2 regions of the Janibacter sp. CX7 genome follow, and region 2 is predicted to be linked to the other one. Evidence: riboswitches for the same ligand, from Rfam matches in the RefSeq annotation. Region 2 holds a riboswitch; the other holds the start of a gene.
What was found. A riboswitch is a leader RNA that binds a small molecule or an ion and turns the genes downstream of it on or off. The one in region 2 is predicted to bind cyclic di-AMP.
Positions count from the first base shown of each region.

Region 1: it holds a riboswitch for cyclic di-AMP, as region 2 does, so the genes downstream of both, NMQ01_RS01945 (C40 family peptidase) here and NMQ01_RS15345 (C40 family peptidase) in region 2, are expected to answer to the same signal.

Region 1 is NZ_CP101464.1:377,968-386,271, forward strand. Features, by position in the region: gene NMQ01_RS01920 (hydroxyacid-oxoacid transhydrogenase) at 1-499, opposite strand, end outside; gene NMQ01_RS01925 (SDR family NAD(P)-dependent oxidoreductase) at 501-1,241, opposite strand; gene NMQ01_RS01930 (hypothetical protein) at 1,238-1,978, opposite strand; gene NMQ01_RS01935 (MFS transporter) at 2,021-3,220, shown strand; gene NMQ01_RS01940 (metal-dependent transcriptional regulator) at 3,228-3,944, shown strand; cyclic di-AMP (ydaO/yuaA leader) riboswitch at 4,061-4,236, shown strand; gene NMQ01_RS01945 (C40 family peptidase) at 4,239-5,144, shown strand; gene mnhG (monovalent cation/H(+) antiporter subunit G) at 5,205-5,582, opposite strand; gene NMQ01_RS01955 (monovalent cation/H+ antiporter complex subunit F) at 5,579-5,845, opposite strand; gene NMQ01_RS01960 (Na+/H+ antiporter subunit E) at 5,842-6,408, opposite strand; gene NMQ01_RS01965 (Na+/H+ antiporter subunit D) at 6,405-8,036, opposite strand; gene NMQ01_RS01970 (Na(+)/H(+) antiporter subunit C) at 8,033-8,304, opposite strand, start outside.
Region 2 is NZ_CP101464.1:3,105,338-3,113,641, reverse strand. Features, by position in the region: gene NMQ01_RS15370 (winged helix DNA-binding domain-containing protein) at 1-161, opposite strand, end outside; gene NMQ01_RS15365 (class I SAM-dependent methyltransferase) at 161-817, opposite strand; gene NMQ01_RS15360 (excalibur calcium-binding domain-containing protein) at 957-2,054, shown strand; gene NMQ01_RS15355 (class F sortase) at 2,196-2,777, shown strand; gene NMQ01_RS15350 (long-chain fatty acid--CoA ligase) at 2,810-4,549, opposite strand; gene NMQ01_RS15345 (C40 family peptidase) at 4,690-5,505, opposite strand; cyclic di-AMP (ydaO/yuaA leader) riboswitch at 5,506-5,692, opposite strand; gene NMQ01_RS15925 (NlpC/P60 family protein) at 5,891-6,664, opposite strand; cyclic di-AMP (ydaO/yuaA leader) riboswitch at 6,661-6,843, opposite strand; gene NMQ01_RS15330 (GTP pyrophosphokinase family protein) at 6,995-7,666, opposite strand; gene NMQ01_RS15325 (DUF4919 domain-containing protein) at 7,804-8,304, shown strand, end outside.

The DNA.
Region 1 (8,304 bases), 500 kb from region 2:
GGACGCAGACGGTCGTCGACTCGGCCCCGGTGCCGGTCGTCGTCGGCACGGCGACGAGCGGCAGCACCGGCTGCTCGGGCGCGCGCCCGCCGCCGACCGGTGCGTTGACGTAGTCCATGAGCTCGCCGGGGTTGCTCAGCAGCAGGGACACCGCCTTGGCCGTGTCGATGCTCGACCCACCGCCGACGGCGACGACGACGTCGGGGCGGGGACCCCCCTTCGCCCTCTCGACGGCGGCGGCCAGCGAGGCATCGCTCGGCTCGACGGCGGCCGAGTCGTGCACCTCGGCCGTCAGGCCGGCGGCCCGCAGGGCCTCGGCGACCCGCTCGGGGTGGCCGGTCGCGGCGAGGCCGGGGTCGGTGACGACGAGGACGTGACGGCCGCCGAGCCCGGCGACGTCGTGGCCGATCTCGCGGACGGCGCCGGGGCCGAACTTCAGCCGCGGTGCGGCATAGGTGAAGACGGCCTCGGGCGTGGTGGGCGTGGGCAGGTCGGTCATGTCAGCTCTCCCGGTGGACCTTGTGCGCGGCAGCCTGCGCGCGGGGCTTGACGACCATGAGGTCGACGTTGACGTGGCGCGGCCGGGTGGCCATCCACGTGATGGCGTCGGCGATGTCCTCGGCGACGAGCGGCTCGGCGACGCCCGCGTAGACCTTGTCCGCTCGCTCCTGGTCACCCTTGAAGCGGGTGAGCGAGAAGCCCTCGGTGTGCACCATGCCCGGCGCGATCTCGGTGACGCGCACCGGCTGGTCGACGAGCTCGAGGCGCATCGTCTCGGTCATCGTCGCGAGCGCGTGCTTGGCCGCGGTGTAGCCCGCGCCGCCCTCGTAGGAGGTGCGCCCCGCCGTCGAGCCGACGTTGACGATGATCCCCTCACCCGCGACGAGCGAAGGGAGCAGGGCCTGCACCATGCGCAGGGTGCCGATGACGTTGACCTCGTACATCGCCCGCCAGTCCTCGACGTCACCCGTGGCGACGGGGTCGAGGCCGTAGGCGCCGCCGGCGTTGTTGACGAGCACGTCGAGGCGGTCGCCGACCTCGGCCGCAAGGGCCGCGACGGAGTCCGGGTCCGTGACGTCGCAGGTGACCGCCCGGCCGTCGATCTCGGCCGCGAGCGCGGTGATCGCCTCGGTGCTGCGGGCCGCGCAGACGACCTCGTGGCCGGCGGCAGCCAGGGCCCGCGCGGTGGCCGCGCCGATCCCCCCGCTGGCTCCGGTGACGACGGCGAGGGGGCGGGTCATGAGGACTCCTGTCGTGGTGCGGGGGCGATCCAGGTGGCGGCGGCGCTCGCGAGGACGCGCTCGCCGTCGAGCAGGGCGGTGCCGGTGTGGCGCTTGCGGCCCTCGCGACCGGTCTCCCACGCGATGACGACGAGCTCGCGCCCACGAGGGACGTCGGCGGCCACCGTCGAGGTGAGGGTGCCGAGCAGGAGCGGGCCGTCGGCGAAGCCGACGGCGAAGGCGCCCGGGCAGTCGAGCGCGGCGAGTACGGGAGGCAGCCCCTCGTCGGTGATCGTCACCGGCGCGGCGAGGACGTCCTCGCGGCCGGCGACCGGCGCCGCGAAGACGCGCAGACCCCCTTCGGCCTCCGGCCCGCAGACGTAGCAGCCGGGGTAGGGGTGCCCGCTCGCGTCGAACTCGGCGGCCGCGGCCCTGGCCGCCTCGAGGGAGACCGGTGCGGGGACTGCCAGGCCGGGGGCGGTCGTGCGACGGGCCGTGCCGAGCAGGGTCTCGCCGTCGAGGAGGTGCACCGCGAGGTCGGGGCCGTCGGCGACGGTGCCGTCGACCTCCCACCGCAGTGGACTGCCGAGCGGGGTGGGAGCGCTCAGGCGTACCGTCGCCGCCGTCAGGTCCCCCTCAGCGGGGACGAGGTCGTCGAGTCGTTCGGTGAGCAGACCGCAGACCCAGCCGCCGTTGCCGGTCCCCGGCGGGCCGACGTGCAGCGGGGCAACGGTCGTCGTCTCGGCTGTGGTGTGCACCACCCCAACCTAGCGACGGTGCCCCGGGAGAGGATGAGGGGGATGAGTACGAGCGAGGCCTTCGGCTGGAGGCGCATCGCCGTACCCGCCTTCGGGCCCACCTTCCTGTCCGCCGCCGCGAGCGGAGCCGTCGTCCCGATCGCGGCCCTGCGGGCCGACGAGCTCGGCGCGAGCCTGGGCCTGGCGGCCTTCGTCGTCTCGCTCACGGGCATCGGGCAGCTCGTCGGGGTGCTGCCCGCCGGCGCCCTCGTCGCCCGCATCGGCGAGCGGGCCACCCTCGTGCGCGCCGGCCTGCTCGACATCGTCGCGCTCGCCGTCGCCGGGTGGGCCCCCTCGCTGTGGCTCATGGCGCTCGCCCTGCTCGTCTCCGGGCTGGCCTCCTCGGCCTTCTTCCTCGCCCGGCAGGGCTACATGATCGACGTGCTGCCGCAGTACCTGCTCGCCCGCGGCATGTCCCTGCTCGGCGGTGCGATGCGCGCGGGGCTGCTCCTCGGGCCCGTCGTCGGCTCGGTGGCGATCGCCCCCTTCGGCCTGCAGGGGGCCTACGGGGTGGCCGTCGTCCTCGCCGTCGGCTCCGTGGTCACCGTGCTCACCGCGCCCGACCTCACCGGCGACCACGAGCGCGCCCGGGCCGAGGACCACCACGCGGGGGTCTTCGCCGTCATCCGGCGGCACGCGCGGCTGCTGCTCACGCAGGGCATCGGCGTCACCGTCATCTCGGCCCTGCGGCAGTCGCGTCTGGTGATCCTGCCGCTGTGGGCCGTGCACATCGGCCTCGACGGCGTCGACTCCTCGCAGATCTTCGCCGCGGCCGGCGTCGCCGAGCTGCTCCTCGTCTACCCGGGTGGCTGGGTCATGGACCGGCTCGGCCGGGTCTGGGTCGTCGCGGTGCTGCTGTCGGTGGTCTCCGCCGCCTTCCTCGCCCTGCCCCTCGCGGGGACGAAGGGGGAGCTGCTCGCCGTGGCCCTCGTGATGTCCCTGGGCAACGGTCTGGGGTCCGGCATCGTCATGACGCTCGGGGCGGACGCGGCACCGACCCGCGACCGGGCGCAGTTCCTCGGCGCCTGGCGGCTCATGGGCGAGGTGGGCCACGCCGGCGGATCGCTCGGGCTGAGCGCCGTCACCGCCCTCGTCTCGCTGCCGGCCGCCGCGGTCGTCCTCGGGGTCGCCGGCCTCACCGGGCTGGCGTGGACGAGCGTGTGGGTATCGCGGGCGGACCGCGCTCGCGCGGGCAAGGCATGATGGTGCCGTGAAGGATCTCATCGACACCACGGAGATGTACCTCCGCACGATCTTCGAGCTCGAGGAGGAGGACATCCCTCCCATGCGGGCCCGCATCGCCGAGCGGCTGGGCCACTCCGGCCCGACCGTCTCGCAGACGATCGCGCGCATGGAGCGGGACGGGCTGGTCAGCCTCGGCGACGACCGGCGCCTCGTGCTCTCCGACGAGGGTCGTCTGCTCGCGACCCGGGTGATGCGCAAGCACCGGCTCGCCGAGCGACTGCTCGCCGACGTCATCGGGCTGGAGTGGGAGCACGTCCACGACGAGGCCTGCCGCTGGGAGCACGTCATGAGCGAGCGGGTCGAGCGCAAGATCCTCGCCATGCTGCCCGAGCACCGCGAGTCGCCCTACGGCACGCCGATCCCCGGCCTCGAGGAGCTGCTCGCCGGTGGTGACGAGGCGCCCGCCGACGACTACCTCGAGGGCCTGAGCAGCCTGACCGACATCGTCGACGAGGGCCTGACCGGGACCTTCCGGGTGCGCCGCATCGGCGAGCCCGCGCAGGTCGACCACGAGGCGCTCGAGCTGCTCACCGAGGCGCGGCTGCGCCCCGGCGAGATCGTGCTCGTCACCCCCGAGGAGGACCGGGTGGTCGTCGCCCGCGACGGCGCCGCCAGCGACGCCGTCTCGCTGCCGCGCGACGTCGCCATGCACGTCTTCGTCGAGCCGGCGTCCGCCTCCTGAGCGCAGTCCGTGACCGCGGTGTGACATTTTCGTGATCAGCGGGTACGGTTCCTGAGTCCGCCTCCCCTGGGCGGATCCGTCTCGCGGACGCCTTGTCCTGCCACCGCACCGACGGCTGCTGCACTTCACCGCATGGCAGGAGCGGGGGACCCACTCATGGGGCATCGCGGATGCTCCTCGGGGTGAAGTCCCACGGCACGCGGACCGCTAGGTCGGTCCGGAGCCGCGGGACCGGGCCGCACCTCTCGCCCGAACCCGACAGCTGACCTCGCAGGCGGGACAGAGGTATTCATCGTGTCTCACTCCGTCGGGCGCCACCGCGCTCCTGAGCGTTACAACCCCCTCGCCGAGATCGGCACCGTCATCAGCCAGACCGGCACCCCGCTGGCCAAGGGCTCGGCCGTCCTCGCCGCCTCCGGTGGCCTCGTCGCCGCGATCGCCATCCCCGCCCAGGCCGCCCCCGCCGTCGAGCAGGCCGACGCCACGCCCGCGGCCGCCGCCGCGCCGGCCGCCCCGGCTGCCGCCGCCGTCACGGCCCCGAGCACGACCGCCACGGCCAAGGCCACGAGCGCCGACTTCGGTCAGATCGAGGTCGAGCCCGTCGCCAAGCCGACCGGCCCGACCCCCTACCAGCTGCGCATGCGCGCCGAGCGCGAGCAGGCCCGCCAGGAGGCCGCCGCCGAGCGTCAGCGCGAGCAGGAGCAGGCCGCCGAGGCCCGCCGCGCCGAGCAGGCCCGTGAGGCCCAGGAGGAGCAGCGCTCGGAGGAGGCCGCCGCCAGCCGCTCGCAGGAGCGTCAGGCCCCCGCGACCACGCCGGCCCCGGCCAGCACCCCCGAGCCGACGCAGGCTCCCTCCGCGCCGGCCCCGACCTCCGGTGGCGTCATCGCGATCGCCAAGCAGTACATCGGCACCCCCTACGTCTACGGCGGCTCGACCCCCGCGGGCTTCGACTGCTCCGGCTTCACGCAGTACGTCTTCGCCAAGGCCGGCAAGTCCATCCCGCGCGTGACCACCGCCCAGCAGGCCGCCGCCACCCCGGTGTCCAACCCGCAGCCCGGCGACCTGGTCTTCTTCGGCTCCCCGTCGTGGCACGTCGGCATCTACGTCGGCGACGGCATGATGATCGACTCGCCGCGCACCGGCTCGTCGATCTCGATCCGTCCGATCTTCGACGGCGTCTCCGGCTACGGCCGGGTCTGAGCGCCGACCCGACAGGGGGCGAAGGGAGCAGCCGCTCCCTTCGCCCCCTGCGTCATGTCGTCAGGACTGCTCGCGCTGCCGGTCCTGCTCCTGCATCCGTCGGTAGGCGGCGCCGAGCTCGTCGTGGTGGAGCAGGTCGTCCTCGGTGACGCCGGTGCGATAGCCGGCGCGGCCGAGCATGTGCGCGGTGACGGGCGCGGTGAGGGCCTGGGCGCCGAGGACGATGAGCAGCGTGGCGACCGAGGCCCAGGTGCGCACCGTGAGCGCCAGGCCGAGCAGGATGAGCAGCAGACCCAGGGTCTGTGGCTTGGTGGCGGCGTGCATGCGGGCGAAGAGGTCGGGCAGGCGCACCAAGCCGATCGCGCCGACGAGGGCCAGCGTGGCACCGAGGAGCAGGCTGATCGCCCCGGCGAGGTCGAGGATCTGTGCCCAGCTCACGAGGCATCGTCCTTGCGGGCCATGAAGCGGGCGACCGAGACCGACCCGACGAATCCGGTGAGGCTGAAGACGACGAGGATCGGCAGCGTCCCGGCGTCACCGCTGCGCACGATCTGCGTCGCCATGATGCCGATGACGATGACGATGACCACGTCGAGGCTCAGGGCGCGGTCGAGGTTGGTCGGACCCCGCGCGATGCGCACGAGGACCAGGCCGGCGGCGGCGAAGAGTAGCCCGAGTCCGATCGACAGGATGATGCTCATGCGACCTCCTGCGTGCAGATCGAGATCTCCTCGGGGGTGCCGATGGCCCGCACGACCCGGGTCTCGACGGCCAGGACGTCTCGTCGCAGCTCCTCCATGCCCTCCGGCGTGGTGACGTGGAAGCCATGGACGTAGAGGACGTTGGCGCCGCGTCGGGCCTCGACGACGATCGACCCGGGCACGAGGGAGACGAGCGCGGAGACGATCGTCATGTAGAACTCCGAGTGCGTGCGCATCCGGACCTCGACGATCGAGCCACCCTGGCTGGGGCGGCGGCTCAGGGTGGCGCCGGCGATCTGGACCGCGGCGCTCACGAGGTCGACGAGGAAGCGCCCGATGAGCAGCAGGAGGCGCCACGGGTGGATCCGGCCGAAGTACTGGATCGAGGGCAGCGGGAAGATCTGCGTGACGACCGCGCCGATGATCAGGCCGTTGATGATGTTGCCCAGGGTGATGCGGTCCCAGAGCAGGACCCACACGACGGCCAGGCCGATGATCGCCCGGGGCTGGAAGCCGCCGCGCCGACGGGTCGCCGGGGTCGTGTCGATGGCGGTGTCGCTCACGGCGCCTCCTCGGGCAGGACGGCGCGGACGTAGGCATCGCTGGAGAGCATCTGCCGGGCCGCCGCGTCGGTGTAGGTGAAGAGCGGGCCGGCGAAGAGCGAGAGGCCCAGGCTGAAGGCGACGACCGCGGCGGCCGCGCCCAGCATGAGCGGCGGCATCGGCCGCTCGACCTGGGTCACCGCCGGCGGCGGGGCGATCGGGGTCGAGGGGCGCTGGGCCGCGACGGCGGCGCCGATGGCGTCGCTCAGCCGCCCGAAGCTCGGGGTGAGCGTCGGCATCTCGAAGGTCTGGTCCTGGCCCTCGACCGCGCGCGGCCGCCAGAAGGCGGCGCTCCACGTCTTGGCCACGGCGTAGAGGGTGAGCAGCGAGGTGACGACCGAGCCGACGACGAGCGTCCAAGCGATGATGCTGCCGTCCTGGGTGCCGGCCTGCAGCAGGCCGACCTTGCCGACGAAGCCGGAGAAGGGCGGGATGCCGGCGAGGTTCATCGCCGGGACGAAGAAGAGGGCGGCGAGCACCGGGGTGCTCGCGGCGAGCCCGCCGAGGCGGTCGATGACCGTCGAGCCGCCCACCCGCTCGATGAGGCCGGAGATGAGGAAGAGCGCGGTCTGCACGGTGATGTGGTGGGCGATGTAGAAGATCGCCGCCGACACCCCGGACTCGCTCGCCAGCCCGATGCCGAAGAGCATGTAGCCGATGTGGCTGACGAGGGTGAAGGAGAGCATCCGCTTGATCCCCGGCTGGGCGACTGCCCCGAGGATGCCGATGATCATCGTCAGCAGGCCGGCCCCCATGATCAGGTGGTGCAGCGGTGACTCGGGGAAGAGCAGGAACTGGGTGCGCACGATCGCGTAGACGCCGACCTTGGTGAGCAGTCCGGCGAAGACGGCCGACACGGGCACCGGCGCCGACGGGTAGGAGTCGGGCAGCCAGGCCGACATCGGGAAGACGGCTGCCTTGATGCCGAAGACGGTGAGGAGCATCAGCTGCAGCGCCAGCGAGACCGTCGGGTCGATCTCGGGCAGTCGAAGGGAGAGCTGCGCCAGGTTGACCGTGCCGGTCGCGGCGTAGACCCCGGCGATCGCCGACAGGAAGAGGAAGGAGGAGACCATCGAGACGATGACGTAGGTCGTGCCCGCCCGGATCCGGGTGCCGCTGCCGCCGAGGGTCAGCAGGACGAAGCTCGCGAAGAGCAGCATCTCGAAGCTGACGAAGAGGTTGAACAGGTCGCCGGCGAGGAAGGCATTGGACACGCCGGCCGAGAGCACGAGATAGGTCGGGAAGTAGATCGCGAGCGGCGAGTCCTCGTCGCCGTCGGCGACGCCCTGCCCGATGGCGAAGACGAGCACGACGAGGATGACGAAGGAGCTGATGAGCAGCATCAGGGCCGAGAGCCGATCGGCGACGAGCGCGATGCCCAAGGGCTCGGACCACGCCCCGAGCCACAGCGCGATGGGTCCGTCGTGGTGGGTGGACCACATGAGGGTGGCGGCGACGGCGAGGCTGGCGGCGAGCACGGCGATGCTGATGGCGACCTGCGCGCGGGGGTGGCGGCGCGCGACGAGGGTGAGGGCGGCGCCGAGCAGCGGCAGCAGCACCGGCATGGGCAGGAGGTTGGCCACGGTCATGCGGTCGCGTCCTCCTCTTCGGCCTCGGTCGTGGACTGGGTGTCGTCGTCGTAGGTGCTGGAGACCTCGTCGCGGTCGGCGAGGCGCTTGATCAGCTCGTCCTCGGCGTCGTCGGGGACGTCGTCGCTGCCGGTGATCCGCCACTGGCGGTAGGCGAGGGAGAGGACGAAGCCGACCGAGGCCAGGGCGATGACGATCGCGGTGAGCACCATCGCCTGGGGGAGCGCGTCGCTCATCTCGTCGGCCGGTCGTGCACCGACGAAGGGGG
Region 2 (8,304 bases):
GTGCGGGCGCCGACGGCCAGGTGCACGGTCGCGGCCTCGGTCGCGTGCAGGCAGACCACCGAGCGGGCCGCGCCGACGACGTCGGGTGCGTGGTGGTCGGGGTGCAGTGCGTGCCGTGTCGCCAGGCGGGCGCGGCGCTCGGCGTCGCCGACGGTGCGCATCACGCCCGGCGGCCGACGGCGAGGAAGACCGGGTAGTCGCGGTCCTGCTTGTGCACGTGGCCGGCATCGCCGACGGTCACGTCGACGAAGCCAGCTGACGCGAGCCGGCTCGCGACCTCGGCGCGGTCGAAGCCGTGGTGCCCGCCGAAGTCGTGGTCGTGGAAGCTGCCGTCCTCGCGGTCGAGATCGGCGACGGCCACCCACCCACCGGCGTCGAGCAGCTCGGCGAAGCCGGCGAGGACCCGGTCGAGCTCCCCGACGTGGTGCAGGACGTTGGAGGTGACCACGAGGTCGAAGCGCTCCGTGGGCACCGGCTGGGTCTCGAGGTCGAGGTCCCACACGCGCGTCGGGGACGGCAGCGTGCCGCCGGCCACCTTGTCGGCGAGCACCTGCCGCATCCCCGAGGAGCTGTCGGCAACGGTCACCTCGACCTCCGGCAGGCGCGGCAGCAGCGCCGTGGTCACGAGGGCGGTGCCGGCGCCGTAGTCGAGCAGCCGCAGCCGCGGACGAAGGGGGACCCGCCCCGCGATCGCCGCCGCCACCTCATTCGACTGGCGCACCTTGTCGGGGTCGTCGTCCCAGGTCGCGGCCGTGTCGTCGAAATGCTTCGCGTCCCCGTCGTGCCGGTGGCCGTGCTCGTTGTCCGCTTCGCCCATGGCCCCACCCTGCCAGCAGCCACCGTCAGCCAGCACCTTGCGAAGGGGGCTTCCCGCCCGGCCCGGGTGGGTATATCTTCCGACCATCGGCGCGCCCGTGGGGGAGCGCCTTCGCCGTTTCGTCATGGGGAGAGCAGACGTGCGCACCACCATTGCCAGGACCACCATCGCCGGACTCGTCATGTCGGGAGGCCTCGCGCTGACCTTCGCCACACCGGCGACGGCCGCCGTGCCGAGCACCCTGTGCGACGCGGGCACGACCTTCGCCGTGACGAGCGCCGAGGGCGTCGACGCCGCGCTCGTCAGCTCGGTGCGCGAGGCGCTCACCGCTCGCGGGCTCTCGGCGGCCGACGGCGACGCCGACGTCACGGCCGTCATCGCGCCGGCGTCCGAGGTGACGAAGGGCGGCGACGCGTCCGTCATGGCCGTCGCGCTGATCGCGGGTGAGCCCGACCCGTCCGCGACCGTGGAGGGGCGCGACTGGGCCCGGGCCGCGTGGACCGACGGGGCGACCCCGGTCAACACGCTCCTCGACGCCTCGTGCGGGGCGGTTGCGCCCGACACGGCGGACGACGCCCCGGCCCAGGACAGCGAGACCGACGGCTCCGTCCCCGCCGCTGCCGAGAAGGCCTCGGCGGCGGACGCCCAGCAGGCGGCACCGGTCGTGGCGCCCCAGGCCGCTCCGGCCGCTGCCCCGCAGGTGGCCGCCCCGGCTGCTGCGCCCCAGGCGGCTGCCCCGGCAGCTGCTCCTGCTGCGCCGGCGGCCAAGGTCCCCGCGGCCAAGGCTCCGGCGGCCAAGGTGCCGGCTACCAAGGCTCCGGCGGCCAAGGTGCCGGCGGCCAAGGTGCCGGCTGCCAAGGTCCCCGCCGCAAAGGCCCCCGCCGCCGCGCCGAGCCGGTCATCCGTCACCGTGTCGGCCTCGTCGGCCGCACCCTCCGTCACGACCGCTGACAAGGACTGCCCCGACTTCTCCTCCCAGAGGGAGGCGCAGACCTTCTTCACCCTCCACGGTGGCCCGGCCATGGACCCCCACCGCCTCGACGCCGACAACGACGGCATCGCGTGCGAGACCTACTTCGGCACCGACGGCTCGGACGCGGCGGACCGCACCCAGGCGCGCACGATCAACGCCGGTGTCCCCGACGTCGCCGGACCCAACACCCTGGGCCTCGTCGGTGGTGGCCTGCTGCTCCTCAGCGGCATCGGTGTCGCCGTGCGCGCCCGTCGCGCGGACTGATCCGGCGGCAGCACCCTGAGACGACTCGCCCTGCTGCTGCTCGCGCTCGCCCTCGTCGTCGGGGGTGCCGGGCTCGTCTGGTGGTCGCTCGCGGGAGGGGAGGAGCCCGCGGCGGCGCCGGTCCCCAGCCACACCTTCGCGGTGGCATCGCCGACCCCGGACCCGACCCGCACGGCGACCGTCGCCCCGATCCCGGACGACTCGACCTCGTCCTCCAGCGCCTCGGCCAGCACCTCGACGAGCGCGAGCGAGGGCCTGGTCATGTCGCCCGACCGGATGGGGCCCGAGCGCCTCTACGTGCCCTCGCTCGGGATCTACGCCAGCCTCGACGGGGTGAAGTTCAGCGGCGGGTCCCTCGACATCCCGCGGGAGCCGTGGCGGGTCGGTCGCGACGTGTGGTCCGCCCCGCTCGACGCGGGCGCGGGCACGACCCTGCTCGCGGGGCACGTCGACCTGTCGGGGACGCCGGGCGCTCTCGCGCGGCTCAGTGACGCCCGTCCGGGAGCGCTGGTCCACGTCACCGACGGTGCGGGTCGTCGGTCGACCTTCGTCACGACGAGCCTGCAGAGCTACTCCAAGGTGTCCTTGCCCCGCTCGATCTTCGCGGTCGACGGCCCCCGCCAGCTCGCCCTCGTCACCTGCGGCGGCCCGGTGATGACGATCGACGGGGAGCAGCACTACCGCGACAACGTCGTGCTCACGGCGGTGCCGGCGAGCAGCTGAGCGGCCTTGGCGGGGCCCGTCCGGGCCCCGACTCAGCGCTTCGCGTAGAGCCCCTCGATCGCCTCGGCGCGCTGGGTCTCGATGACGTGGCGCCTGAGCTTCTGCGTCGCGGTCATCTCGCCCGACTCCTCGGTGAAGTCGTCGTCGAGGACGACGAACTTCTTGATCCCCTCGGCCTTGGAGACCAGCTCGTTGGCCTCGTCGACGACGCCCTGCAGCTCGGCCTGCGGGTCGGCGGGGCGCTCCGTCTCCGGGTCGAGCGTGATGAGCGCTGCGACGAAGGGCCGTCCCTCGCCGACGACCATCGCCTGGGAGACGAGCGGGTGGGAGCGCAGCACGTCCTCGAGCGGACCGGGCACGACGTTCTTGCCGCCCGCGGTCACGATGATCTCCTTGGCCCGGCCGGTGATCGTCAGATAGCCCTCGTCGTCGAGCGAGCCGAGGTCACCGGTGGCGAACCAGCCGTCGACGATCGACGACCGCGTCGCCTCGTCGTTGCCCCAGTATTCGTCGGTGACGACGGCGCCGCGGACTTCGATCGCCCCGTCCTCGCCGATGCGCACCTCGTTGCCCGGCAGCGGCCGGCCGACGGTGCCGACACGCTGCTGGCCGGGCCCGTTGACGGTGATCGCCGCGCAGGTCTCGGTCAGGCCGTAGCCCTCGTGGATCGGCACGCCGACGCCGCGGAAGAAGTGGCCGAGGCGCTCGCCGAGCGCCCCGCCGCCGCTGATCTCGTACATCGTCTCCCCGCCGAGGGCCGCGCGGACCTTGGCGTAGAGCAGCCGGTCGAAGACCGCGTGCAGCACCCGCAGCCGCAGCCCGGGGCGGCCCGGGCGCGGGTCGTCGCCCACGGCCCGGCTCCAGTCGATGGCGACCTGCTCCCCCTTCGCGAAGACGGCGGCGGAGACGCGGCGCCCGGCCGCCTTGGCGCGGATGCCGGCGTGCACCTTTTCGAAGACCCGGGGTACGCCGACGACCATGTGCGGACGGAAGGAGCCGAACTTCTCGACGATCGTCGAGAAGTCGGACCAGAAGCCGACCGTGGCGCCGGACTGCGCGGCGATGTAGGCGACGGAGCGGGCGAGCACGTGCGCCATCGGCAGGAACATCAGGATGCGGCGGCCGGGCGCCCCGACCTCGCCGATCGGGTGTGCCAGGCAGCCCGCGACCTCGGCGGCGAGGTGCCGGTGGGTGAGGACGACCCCCTTCGGCCGACCGGTGGTGCCGGAGGTGTAGACGATCCCGGCGAGGCCGTCGAAGGTCACTGCGTCCCGGCGCGCGTGCACCTCATCCTCGGCCACGGTCTGACCGCGCTCGGCGAGGGTGGCGAGGGCGCCGTCGTCGATGACGAGGACCTCGACGTCGAGACCGGTGGCCAGCTGTGCCATCGCCGGCGTCTCGACGAGCAGGACCCGCGCGCCGGAGTCGCGGACGATCCACTCGAGCTGGCTGCGCGACGACGACGGGTAGACGGGGACGGTGCCGGCCCCGGCGTTCCAGATCGCCTCGTCGAGCAGCAGCCACTCATAGCGGGTGTCGGCCATGAGCACCACACGGTCACCGGCGGCGACGCCGCTTGCGACGAGTCCCCGGACCGTCGCAACGAGGCTCTCGAGGTGCTCTCCGGCGGTGATGGTCTGCCAGTCGCCGTCGACGACGTGGCTGAAGGAGGGATGCTGCGGGTCCTCCTGCGCCCGACGCCAGGGACGAAGGGGGAGCAGGTCGCGGTCGGTGAGCTCGAGGGCTTCGCCGGTGGCGTGGGTGGCGGGCACGGATGACCTCCTGGGGCGACTACACGTGTAGAAAGGGCCAGTGTCTCACGCGCCTTCGGCACCCGAGCACGACAAGGCCCCGACCGTAGCGGTCGGGGCCTTGTCGTGCGAGCCGCTCGGAAGCGGCCCGCGGTGGTCGCTCAGAAGCGGCCGTAGGACACGTCGTCGGTCCAGATGTCGCGCTCGGTGACACCGGTGCTCGAGTTGCCCGCGTCGATGATCTTGCCGTCGCCGGCGTAGATCCCGTTGTGGTAGGCGGGGTTGCCGAAGAAGACGATGTCGCCGGGCTGCGGGTCGGAGACCGGGGTGGCCGCCGCCTGCTGCTCGCTCGTCGTGCGCGGCAGGTCCTTGCCGGTCGACTGCTTGTAGACGTACTGGACGAAGCCGGAGCAGTCGAAGCCGGACGGGTCCTCGCCACCCATGACGTAGGGCGAGCCGACGTAGCCGCGGGCGGTGTCGACGATCGACGAGCTCGCGCCCGTGCTCGCCTGCGCGACCTCGACGGTCGAGCCGGTGCTCTCGGTGGAGGCGCTCGGGGCGGACGAGGTCGAGCCGCCGGTCAGGCCCATGGCCGAGCCGGTCTCGGGGCCGACGACGCCGTCGGCCGCCAGGCCCTCGTCGGCCTGCCACTCGGTGACGGCCGCGGTGGTCTCCGGGCCGAAGGCGCCGTCGGCGGTGACGCCGACCTTGTCCTGGATCTGCTCGACGACGCTGCCGCTGTCGCCCTCGCGGACGATGTCGGTGAAGCTGCCGGTCGACGCGCTCGGGGCGCTCGCGGTGCTGGTCGAGGTCTGCTCGACCGGGGTCGTGGGTCCGCCGTTGGCGGAGGCGCTCGTGGCGGTCATCATCGACGCGCCGAGGCCAAGGGCCGTGGCGGCGAGGACGCCCGCGCCGGCCCGGTGGGCGGCGGAGCGGGTGCGGGTCGCCGCGTGACGGGCGGTGTAGGTGCTGCTCATGGTGTGTCTCCTCGAGCCTGCGGAGTTAGCTGTCGGGTTGGGGTGGAGACCACCCCGCCCACGACCCGGCGAGCCGGGTCCGAGGACTTCACCCCAAGGTCGTGACGACCATGAAGACGTGGGTCCTCCGCTCCTACCGGTAAACCAGGGGAACCGTCGCAGTGGTAGGACTCGGCACCTGCGGACGGCGTCCCGGCGATGTGCCGGGACCGGGGTCGACCATAGGTCATATGGTCACGAATTGGTAACGCGGGGTGTCAGAGCCCTTGGCGCACAAGGCAATGAGAGCTGTCGTGACCCCCCCCCAGCCACAGGACGAAGGGGAGGTCCCGACGCGTGGTCGGGACCTCCCCTTCGGGTCGAGCGTCGTGCGCTCGGGTGCGGCTCAGAAGCGCCCGTAGGAGACGGCGCTGGTCCACAGCGAGCGCTTGGTGACGGCGCGCGGGCTGCTGCCGGCGTCGTAGATCATGCCGTTGCCGGCGTAGATCGCGACGTGGTACGCCGGGGCGCCGAAGAAGACGAGGTCACCGGCCTGCGGGGAGGAGACGCGGGTCGCGGCCTGGCGCTGCGCCTCGGCGGTGCGCGGCAGGCTCTTGCCGTGGCGGGCGAAGACGTACTGCGTGAAGCCCGAGCAGTCGAAGCCGGAGGTCGTCGTGCCGCCGTAGCGGTAGGGCACGCCGACGAGGCTGGCGGCGGTCGACAGGAGCGAGGAGCCGGCGACCGTGCGCGTCGTGGTGCGCGAGGTGGTCGTCGTGGTGCGGCTCGAGCTCAGGCCCATCTTGGTGCCGGTGCGGGGGCCGACGATGCCATCGGCGACGAGGCCGTTGCGGCGCTGGTAGCGCTTGACCGCGGACTCCGTCAGGGGCCCGAAGACGCCGTCGGCGCTGGCGCCGGTGCGCCACTGGATCTGCCTGACGACGTAGCCGCGGGCGCCGCGACGGACGAGGCCCGAGAAGCTCGCGGTCGACGTCGCGGACGACGCCGACGAGACGGAGGCGGCGGACGGGGCGCTCACGGTGGCGGGTGCCGCGCTCGCGGCGGGCGCCGTGGCGGCGGCGGTACCGAGGCCGACGGCGGCGACGGCCACCAGGCTGGCGCCGGTGCGCTGGGGGGTCTTCGTGCTCGGGGCGCGGTGGCGCCCGGCGTAGAACATCGACATGGTCTCTCCTCCGCCTGCGGAGTTAGCTGTCGGGTTGGGATGGAGATGAGCATCCCGCCCACCGGTCGTGCGACCGCGTGGACTTCACCCCGAGGCACTGGGGCCGAAAAAATGGGTCCCCCGCTCCTGCCGTGGCGTTCAGGGACCACCCGGCTGGCAGGACTCGGCGACCTGGTGGTGACCCCGCAGTGTGGGGTCGAAAGAAGAGTAGGGCATCGGGACACGGTTTGGTAACGGCCCTGTGGAGATTTTTCTGGACCCGGGCGCGCCTGCCGTGCCGGCGTCGTCGACGGGGCGTAGAGCGGGGCGTGCGACCGGCCGGCCGGGGCCTCAGTCGGTGCCGTGGACGGCCCGGTGCAGCTGGGCCATCTCCTCGTCCATCCGGGCCGCCGTGGCGGCCGCGTCGGTGATCCGCTGGCGCAGGTGGGCGGGCACGTCACCCTCGTACTTGTAGAAGATCTTGTGCTCCGTGCTCGCCCAGAAGTCCATGGCCACGGTGCGGAACTGCACCTCCACCGGCACCTGGACGGGCCCCGACGAGAGGAAGACCGGGATCTCGAGGATGACGTGCAGCGACCGGTAGCCGTTGGGCTTGGGGTTGGCGATGTAGTCCTTGACCACGCGCACGGAGATGTCCGCCTGCTCGGTGAGCGCCGCCATCAGCCGGTAGACGTCGGCGACGAAGGAGCAGATGACGCGCACGCCGGCGATGTCGGTGATGTGCTCGCGCAGCGCCGGGATCTCGAGCGGGACCTCCTGGCGGGCCGCCTTCTCGAGGATCGACTCGGGGCTCTTGACCCGCGTGGAGATGTGCTCGATCGGGTTGTCGAGGTGCAGCTCGGCGAACTCCTCGCGCAGGATCTCCAGCCGCGTGGCCACCTGCTCCATGCCGAAGCGGTAGCCGAGCATCATCCGGGTGAAGTCCTCGCGGATCTGCGCGAACTGGCGCAGGGACGCGTCGGAGAGCTCGGGCAGGCCAGAGGGCTGGGCGGCGCTGGTCACCCGGCCAGCGTAGGCAGGTCCCCTGAGAGGCAGGTGTGCGTCGGTGCGTGGCGCTGGGACGAAGGGGGAGTGGGCCGGGCCGCGTCAGCGCCCACCGCGACGGATACGGTCGGAGCAGGACCACCCGAGGAGCCACGATGAGCGAAGCCCACGCCGAGAGCCTGCGAGAGCTCGTGACGAGGTACCTGAGCGAGCAGACACCGGACAACCTGGCCGCGTTGCGTCACGCAGTCCGGTCGTCGGCCGGCTTCGACCCCGACGTCGACCTGCGCGAGGCCGTCCCGCTGCTCGAGGCCGGCCGACACCGCGAGGCGCTCGACGCGGTCCGGGCCAAGATGCCCGGTGCCGCCCTCAACCCCTCGGCCCACCTCCTGCTCGCCGCAGCCCACGAGGCGCTGGGTGACGACGCCGCTGCCCAGCGCGAAGCCACCCTGCACACGCTGTCGGTCTCGAGCGTGCTCGCCACGGGAGACGGCACGCAGGAGCGCCCGTGGTCCGTCCTGCGCGTCGCCGACGAGTACGACGTCATGCGGGCGAAGGGGGTGACCCCCCGCCGTCAGGCCACGCGCACCGTCGACGGTCGGGTCGTCGACGTGCACGAGGTCGTCGACGGTCCGGACGTGTGGTTCGTCCTCGAC